DNA from 4 places in the Superficieibacter sp. HKU1 genome. Region 2 is predicted to be linked to each of the others. Evidence: predicted binding sites of a transcription regulator. Region 2 holds the regulator's gene; each other region holds the start of a gene.

Region 1 (2,207 bases), 2.3 Mb from region 2:
GGGCTCCAGTGATGTTCACCCAGCGAACTCAGTTCAGCGACCAGCGTTTTGACATCATAAATCGCCATTACCTGACGCAGCAAGGCGTGTACGGTGGCAGACGGCGCATCCGCAGTCCGGCCAGATGCCGCTGAGAGGGAAAGGTTTTCCTGCATAAAATTAACCGGGCAAGACAAATATTTCTCAGAGTATCATAAATTTGCTGCCAGCGTTTCAGCCCTTCGGCGTAAAACGCACGAGGATATCGTTATCCAGCGACTGATAGCAGCCCTGGAGTTCGGCGCTCAGTTTGGCCATGAACTGTACGAGGAAACGCACGTTCTCCTGGGCCAGCGCCCTCCCCTGTGGCGTCCGCATCGTGGATGGCAGACGCAGAAGCTTACGCTGGAAATGGTCGAGCGCGTACGCCCGGTCATCCAGCGGGCGACGATCGGCAAAGGGATCGTCGGCATCAAAAAGCGGGGTGTTGAGCGAGCCGGCAACGGCAAAGACTCTCGCCAGCCCAATGGCTCCTAGCGCTTCCAGTCGGTCCGCATCCTGAACAACGCGCGCTTCGTCCGTTTGCGGTTCGATTCCGGCGCTGTAGCTGTGTGCTTCTATCGCGTGCATTACCGCCTGGCAGCGTTCAGCAGGAAAATCGGCAAAATCCTCCGTCAGGATCCGCCGCGTCTCTTCAGCCGCCAGCGTTGAGGCGCGGTGCCGCTGTGGATCGTTTTTGGGCAGGCTAACGATGTCATGAAAATAGCAGGCGGTCAGGACCGTCAGTTCATCCACCGCCCCTCCCGATGCAAGCTGGCGGGCGGTGTTCCATACCCGGCGAAAATGCGCCAGGTCGTGCGCGGCATCATTGTTACGGTAATGTTGGTGGAACCAGTCTTCATAGCGTTGTTGCCAGTGGAGAATGTCCATGATCGGCACCGTCCTTACTCCTTAAAAATCTGCCTGCCGGGGTCGCGTATACCATGCCAGCGCGCCGAGCAGCAGCGCAACGGCGCTTAACACCAGAAAGCCCAACAAGGCGCCCAGCCATTTACCGGTCATGGTCCCCCAGTCCCCGTCCACCGTCGCGCCGGGGATACTTTGCACGTGGCTTACCACCCAAAAGTAGCGCACCATGGCCCAGGCAAAGTAGCCGCAAAAAGCATAAAAAAGCCACAATGCCAGTTTGCCACCAGGGCTACGGTTCATTTTTTCATCCATAAAATAGTCTCTGTTGATCGTGTTTGTACGCCCGGGCAGATAGCACCGTTTCACCACACAGGTGATTGACGTCACATTATAGTGCATATTCCGGGGTAGCCCGCGCGGATTAATTAAAATAATATATACAAATAAAATTTCTATTCACCTTTTAAATACATAAAGGCCAAAAAAATACTTTATCTTAAATAATAACTGTGCAATTATCTCTCCGTTATTAGCCTATTATCGTTACCACTGCACTTGTTATTATTGCCCTTCTTCTGTTTTCTATAAGCCTGACTTTGCGCCAGGCTTTTTTTTGCCACACAAAAAAGATGCAATTCATCAATACATACTACAAAGCAATCAGCCAGATTAATGCTATCCATGCAATGTATTGATTTCAATATACTATAATCCCAGTAAATACAACAATATCAATAATTTATATATTTAATTATTAAATCATAGTTCCCGTGAATTTAAAATAACATAGAAACATTTTGCAATACTACATATAACTTTATTACACCTTTCCCTTAAAATTTAATGAACTTAATAGAATAGTATCCGTGTTGTAGTCTGAATAAAGATTACATATATTCATAAAAATTATTCCTTGAAGGAAATATATAATGAACAGAAAAGTTCTGGCACTTCTTATGCCTGCCCTGTTAATGGCTGGCGCAGCAAATGCGGCTGAAGTTTATAATAAAGACGGCAACAAACTTGACCTGTACGGTAAAGTGGATGGCCTCCACTATTTTTCTGATGACGCGGGTAGTGATGGCGATCAGTCTTACGTTCGTTTGGGCTTCAAAGGCGAAACCCAGATTAGCGATCAACTAACCGGCTTCGGTCAGTGGGAATACAACGTTCAGGCAAATAGCACTGAAGGTGAAGGCTCCAATGCATGGACTCGTCTGGGCTTCGCCGGACTGGGTTTTGGCGATTATGGTACCTTTGACTACGGTCGTAACTACGGTGTGATTTATGACGTTGAAGCCTGGACCGATATGCTGCCG
Region 2 (2,207 bases):
AAAATGGGGCTGGCGATGGAGCTGATTATGCTGCCGCTGGTGCAGCGGCTGATGGAAGGCAAAAAAATAGAATAACGAGAGGGCGTGCCCTTTGCCCGGCGGCGCTGCGCTTGCACGGGCCTGTGAATTGCGATTAACGTATTGATATTGATGGTTTTCGTAGGCCGGGTAAGGCGAAGCCGCCACCCGGCATAACAACGATGCGGTTGCCTGCGATACACCGCAAACGCGGGCAACATGGTAACACGGTGGACGTTAACCCTACCCTGCGACTACCTCATACGAATGGGTAATATTCACCGCTTTACCCAGCATCAACGCCACAGAGCAATATTTCTCCGCAGAAAGATCGACCGCGCGGGCGACGGCGCTCTCTTTCAGATCCTGCCCCGTAACCATAAAGTGCAAATTGATATGGGTAAATAAACGAGGGGCCTCTTCACGGCGTTCAGACGTCAGTTTAACCTCACAGTTTGTCACCGCCTGACGCCCTTTTTGCAGGATCGACACCACGTCGATTGCGCTGCATCCTCCCGCGGCCATCAGCACCATTTCCATCGGGCTGGGCGCTTTATCACCGGAGTTACCGTCCATCAAAATCTGGTGCCCGGAAGCCGACTCACCCAGAAACGTTAACCCTTCAACCCATTTCACTCGCGCTTGCATAATATCCACTCCAGTGTCGCCATTTTCTTCACAGATTACGCGCACATAACAATTCTCGCAACGGAAGGCGACCTGCGTCATGCTGAAGCGAGACACCAGGAGACAGGCGGCAAAAGCTATGCTAAAACAGACGGGATGCTACAGTGATACATTGACTTTGCGCATACATAGATGCAAAGGACATCAGATTAACGACTGCGGAGCATACCGACAGTCAACTTCCCGTCAGCGGGAAGAAAACGATTGCAACCCCGGAGGCAACGTCGTTTAGCCGCCGGAGATAGCTTATAACAGAGGATAACCGCGCATGGTGCTTGGCAAACCGCAAACAGACCCGACTCTCGAATGGTTCTTGTCTCATTGCCACATACATAAGTACCCTTCAAAGAGCACGCTGATTCACCAGGGTGAAAAAGCGGAGACGCTGTATTACATCGTCAAAGGCTCCGTGGCAGTGCTGATTAAAGACGAGGAAGGGAAAGAGATGATCCTTTCTTATCTCAACCAGGGCGATTTTATCGGTGAACTGGGCCTATTCGAAGAGGGCCAGGAACGTAGCGCCTGGGTGCGTGCAAAAACCGCCTGTGAAGTCGCGGAAATCTCCTACAAAAAATTCCGTCAGCTGATCCAGGTGAATCCGGATATCCTGATGCGCCTTTCCGCACAGATGGCACGCCGTTTACAGGTGACGTCCGAAAAAGTGGGCAACCTTGCTTTCCTCGACGTCACCGGTCGTATTGCGCAGACGCTGCTTAACCTGGCGAAACAGCCGGACGCCATGACCCACCCGGATGGTATGCAGATCAAAATCACCCGTCAGGAGATCGGCCAGATCGTCGGTTGCTCTCGTGAAACGGTGGGCCGCATCCTCAAAATGCTGGAAGACCAGAGCCTGATCTCCGCGCACGGTAAAACTATCGTCGTCTACGGCACTCGCTAAGCTCGACCCCGGCGCATTCACTGCAATGCGCCGATAAATTCTATGTGGCGCAGGCTTATCTATCACCCGGAAGTGAACTACGCACTACGTCAAACGCTGGTGTTGTGTTTGCCCGTGGCTACAGGTCTGATTATCGGCCACCTCCAGTACGGTCTGCTATTTTCCCTGGTTCCCGCCTGCTGCAATATTGCCGGTCTTGATACACCGCATAAGCGTTTTTTTAAACGTCTGATTATTGGCGGTTCGCTGTTTGCTGGCAGTAGCCTTGCCGTTCAGCTTCTGCTGGCGCAGGGTGCGCCGCTGCCGCTGGTCCTGACCGCGCTGGCGCTGATACTCGGCGTTACGGCGGAGATCAGCCCTCTTCATGCACGCCTGCTTCCCGCTTCGTTAATTGCCGCTATCTTCACCCTGAGCCTGGCGGGTTCAGTGCCGGTGTGGGAGCCAATGCTCCTGTATGCGACCGGTACGGTCTGGTATGGCCTGTTTAACTGGTTCTGGTTCTGGCTGTGGCGCGAACAGCCGCTGCGCGAATCGCTAAGCCTGCTTTACCGACAGCTGGCGGACTACTGCGAGACTAAATACAGCATGCTGACCCAGCACG
Region 3 (2,207 bases), 1.6 Mb from region 2:
ATCCCCATTAAGGCAGGATCCACCCCGACGCTGGCAAAGGCCCGGATACGCGCCAGCACCGGCAGATTAAGTTCCTGCGCTTTTGCTTCACTCATCATCATCACGGCCGCTGCGCCGTCATTAATGGAAGAGGCATTCCCCGCCGTCACCGAACCAGTACGATCGAAGGCCGGAATCAGCCGGGCCAGCCCTTCGGCGCTGGCATCGGTGCGCGGTTGTTCGTCGGTGTCCACCAGCACGCTCGTGCCGTCGGCGCGCACGGTGGCAACCGGCACGATCTCATCTTTAAAACGTCCGGAATCAATAGCCAGACGCGCTTTGTGCTGAGATCGTAGCGCCCAGTCATCCTGTAACTCGCGGCTGATACCATATTCGCGCGCCAGATTTTCTGCCGTCACACCCATGTGATAATCATTGAAGGCGTCCCACAGGCCATCGTGGACCAGACTGTCAATAAGCTGGCTGTTTCCAAGCTGTGCGCCGGTGCGGCTGTCGGTCAGGACATGCGGCGCGCGGCTCATGTTTTCCTGCCCCCCGGCTATGACGACATCCGCTTCCCCGCACTGGATTGCCTGGGTTGCCAGATGCAGCGCCTTCAGCCCGGACCCGCACACGTCGTTAATGGTTATAGCCGAAATGGTATTGGGTAGTCCGCCGTTCAGCGCTGACTGGCGGGCCGGGTTTTGCCCTGCCCCTGCCGTCAATACCTGGCCGAGGATCACTTCATCCACATTTTGCGCCGCAATGCCGCTGCGCGCGATCAGCGCCCGGATGACCGTGCTGCCAAGATCGACGGCCGAAAGGCGCGACAGCGTGCCCTGGAAACAACCAATGGGCGTGCGAACCGCCCCTACGATAACCACCTCTTTCATGTCGACCTCAGCGAATAACCCCCCGCCATAGTAGTGCATTGTTAATATCTCTTATTTTAATTGTTTTAAATAAGTGAGATTTATCACAATAGATTGTTAATTTAATTTGCACGCAGCCTCGGCCTTTCCTGACAAGATGCCACTTAGCCGCAGAATTATGGTAAGTTGCGCTTCTTTTTATCACTTGCATGCTATTAAAAACTAACTAATGTCGAAATTTTGGTCAAAAGAAGAGACTCTGTGGAGTTTCGCGCTGTATGGAACGGCTGTGGGTGCAGGGACGCTATTTCTCCCGATTCAACTGGGATCTGCCGGTGCCGTAGTGCTGTTTATTACCGCCATGGTGGCCTATCCATTAACTTACTGGCCGCATAAAGCGCTATGTCAGTTTATCCTCTCTGCGCCGACCCCGGCGGGTGAAGGCATCACCGGCGCGGTAACGCACTATTACGGCAAAAAAATCGGTAATGCGATCACCGCCCTCTATTTTGTCGCCTTTTTTGTAGTCGTCCTGATCTATGCCGTTGCCATTACTAACTCGCTGTGCGAGCAGGTCGCCAGACACCGGGAAGTAACGACCAGCGTGCGAATGCTGGTGAGCCTGGGCGTTGTGCTGGTGCTGAACGCTATCTTTTTGATGGGGCGTCGCACCACCATTCGGGTGATGGGACTTCTGGTTTTCCCGCTCATCGCGTACTTCCTGTTCCTGTCGGTCTATCTGACCGGTCGCTGGGAGCCCTCTCTACTCACCAGTCAAATCACCTTTGATAGCCATACGTTGCACCAGGTATGGCTCTCTATCCCCGTAATGGTTTTCGCTTTTAGTCATACGCCGATTATTTCCACGTTTGCTATCGACAGACAGGAAAAATATCGTGAGAACGCTATGGATAAATGCAAAAAAATTATGAAGGTGGCTTACCTGATAATCTGCCTGAGCGTACTGTTTTTTGTTTTTAGCTGCCTGCTGTCAATTCCGTCTTCTTATATTAATGCCGCCAGAGAGGAAGGCGTGACTATTTTATCAGCCCTCTCAGCGATGCCTGATTCGCCGGGCTGGCTGGCCATTTCCGGCATTGTGGTGGCGGTGATAGCGATGTCTAAATCCTTCCTTGGCACCTATTTTGGCGTTATCGAAGGCGCGACCGAAATCGTAAAATCTGCTCTGGACTATAAGGGGATTAAAAAAAGCCGGGCATTTCATCGGGCGATGTCGGTGATCCTCATTTCACTGACAATGTTCGTCGTGTGCTGTATTAACCCGAATGCGATTTCCATGATTTACGCTATCAGCGGGCCGCTGATAGCGGTGATCCTGTTCATCATGCCAACGCT
Region 4 (2,207 bases), 830 kb from region 2:
GTGACTATCTTGAGTTTCTTATCCATTATGCGGTCCTTGTAATATTCTGTTCGGGTAATTCATCTGTCATTTCTGTTTTCAGGTTAACTTCATCACGCAAATATTGCCGATCCAGCGTCATGACAAAGGGATAATAAATCGCCATCGCTACGATGAGATTTATCGCCTGGAATAAAATCCCTTTCCAGCCACAGATCAGAAAGCCACTAATGAAGATTGGCGTTGTCCAGGGAATTTCCAGCCCGGAGGTTAACGGCAGAAATCCACTTGCCATCGCACTATAGGTAATCACGCAAAGGACGACTGGCACGAGAATAAATGGAATAAGCAGTAGCGGATTAAGCGCAATAGGCACGCCGAAAATGATTGGTTCGTTAATATTAAAAATGGCAGCCGGCGTTGCTAATTTTGCAATTTCACGTATACGCTTACTTTTAGCGCGGAACAACATCACCAGCAGCATTGCCAGCGTAAAGCCGGTGCCGCCGCAAATCAGAAAAACGTCGCGGAACTGTTGCGTAATGATATTCACAGGCGCGACACCGGTTTTCATCGCCTGCAAATTTTCCAGGGTCAGTGAACGCCAGACCGGCCCCATGATTGCCGTGACAATAGAGTCGCCATGCAGACCAAAGAACCAAAAGAAGCTGATAAAAAATTCGGCGATCATCTGTGAAGGCAGCGTGTTGCCCAGCTTCATCATTGGCGCTTGCAGGACCGTAAAGATCATCTCTTGCACGGTGCCATACGTCGTGTATTCAAACAGCAGACGTATTAACCAGAAAAACAACACGATGAACAATGAAGGGATGAGTGAACTAAAGCTATTCGCTACCGCCGGCGGCACGCTATCTGGCATGGTAATCATCAGGCGGGGATGGCTACACAGACGATAAAGCCTGACTGCAACGAGCGTGACAATAATTGACAGGAACAACCCCTGAGCACCTAAAGCAAAAACCGGGATCACATCACCGATCGCCCCACCCTGTTCCTGCGGCAGTTTAAACGGGGTAATAATCATAAAGCAGACCAGCGAAATAAGCGCACAAGATATTTCATTGAGCTGCCAGCGTTTCGCCATACTGATACTGATGCTGACAACTACCAGCAGCGCCATAATTGAATAGGTGGCATCAAGAATATAATTCAGCTGACCAATAAATTTATCGCCAAACAAATCAACGATAAAATCATTATATCCAGGGAAAGGCAGGTTGGCGATCAATAAAAAGAAGGAGCCAATAATCAGGAAAGGCATAATCCTGATGAAACCATCCTTGATGGCAGAAAGATAATCGTTACTTTCAATTTTCATTGCCAGTGGCAATAAATTCCTTTCCATCACTTCAGTGAACGTGTTCATATCATTCTCACTGACCTTATGTTAGTTAAGTGGTATATACCACCATGAGGCGATAATATTTACACCGCCCTTTTGTGTCAATGGCTGATAAGTTGAACAGAGAGGATTAACCCTGTTTTGTGACTGGCGGCACATTTGAAGATGATCGGATCCTCAAGCTGATTAAGGTCGCCAACCGTCCTGAGACGTGCCGTTTCAATGACAAAATGTAACCGGTTTCAGTTTTTGCGCTTTTCTTTGTGATGCCTTACACACATTCAACGTAAAAGCGTTGTCTGACGCACCTTCAAAGGATAATCATTAAGGACCAAGGAACATTGAGGGCTAGTTATGAAGAACATCGTTTTATGCTGTGCTGCCGGTATGTCCACCAGCATGTTAGTTCAACGTATGAAGGATGCAGCTCAGAAGAAAGGGGTCGAGGTCTCGATCAAGGCTGTGCCTGTCGCTGAATTTAATGACAATATTGCGGATGCCGATATTGTTTTACTGGGACCACAGGTGAAATACGAGCAGGCAAAATTACAGGCACAGGCCGAGCCGCTGGGTAAAAAAGTCGCGGTTATCGATATGATGGATTACGGCATGATGAAAGGTGATGTCGTACTTGAGAAAGCCCTCAAGCTAATGGAGTAATGTTGTGGAAGATTTAGAAACGATCATTATGGAGCTGTTGGTAAACGCTGGTGCAGCACGCAGTCAGGCATTGACGGCGCTACAGCTGGCGCGTAAAGGCGACTTTACCGGCGCTGAGCAGGCCATGGAAGAATCCCGTGAATACGTCAAGCACGCGCATAAAATCCAGACGCAGCTTATCGGTATTGATGAAGGGGCTGGCAAA

The links. The regulator CRP, encoded in region 2, controls carbon source genes, mostly activating them, when cyclic AMP is high. The targets are predictions, from matches to a motif close to ATGTGANNNNNNTCACAT.
Region 1: drpB (cell division protein DrpB) is a predicted target of CRP. The motif match lies at 1,260-1,277, and genes of this name have one in related genera.
Region 3: P0H77_RS17540 (acetyl-CoA C-acetyltransferase) is a predicted target of CRP. The motif match lies at 944-961, and genes of this name have one in related genera.
Region 4: P0H77_RS21540 (PTS sugar transporter subunit IIC) is a predicted target of CRP. The motif match lies at 1,500-1,517, and genes of this name have one in related genera.

What each region holds. Positions count from the first base shown of each region.
Region 1 is NZ_CP119754.1:2,792,979-2,795,185, forward strand. Features, by position in the region: gene P0H77_RS13475 (DNA cytosine methyltransferase) at 1-68, opposite strand, end outside; gene P0H77_RS13480 (phosphohydrolase) at 214-909, opposite strand; gene drpB (cell division protein DrpB) at 931-1,200, opposite strand; gene ompC (porin OmpC) at 1,818-2,207, shown strand, end outside.
Region 2 is NZ_CP119754.1:475,257-477,463, reverse strand. Features, by position in the region: gene P0H77_RS02230 (phosphoribulokinase) at 1-75, shown strand, start outside; gene P0H77_RS02225 (OsmC family protein) at 262-666, opposite strand; gene crp (cAMP-activated global transcriptional regulator CRP) at 974-1,606, shown strand; gene P0H77_RS02215 (YccS/YhfK family putative transporter) at 1,649-2,207, shown strand, end outside.
Region 3 is NZ_CP119754.1:3,703,706-3,705,912, forward strand. Features, by position in the region: gene P0H77_RS17540 (acetyl-CoA C-acetyltransferase) at 1-872, opposite strand, end outside; gene P0H77_RS17545 (amino acid permease) at 1,081-2,207, shown strand, end outside.
Region 4 is NZ_CP119754.1:4,520,491-4,522,697, forward strand. Features, by position in the region: gene P0H77_RS21535 (6-phospho-beta-glucosidase) at 1-26, opposite strand, end outside; gene P0H77_RS21540 (PTS sugar transporter subunit IIC) at 26-1,366, opposite strand; gene P0H77_RS21545 (PTS sugar transporter subunit IIB) at 1,697-2,002, shown strand; gene P0H77_RS21550 (PTS lactose/cellobiose transporter subunit IIA) at 2,007-2,207, shown strand, end outside.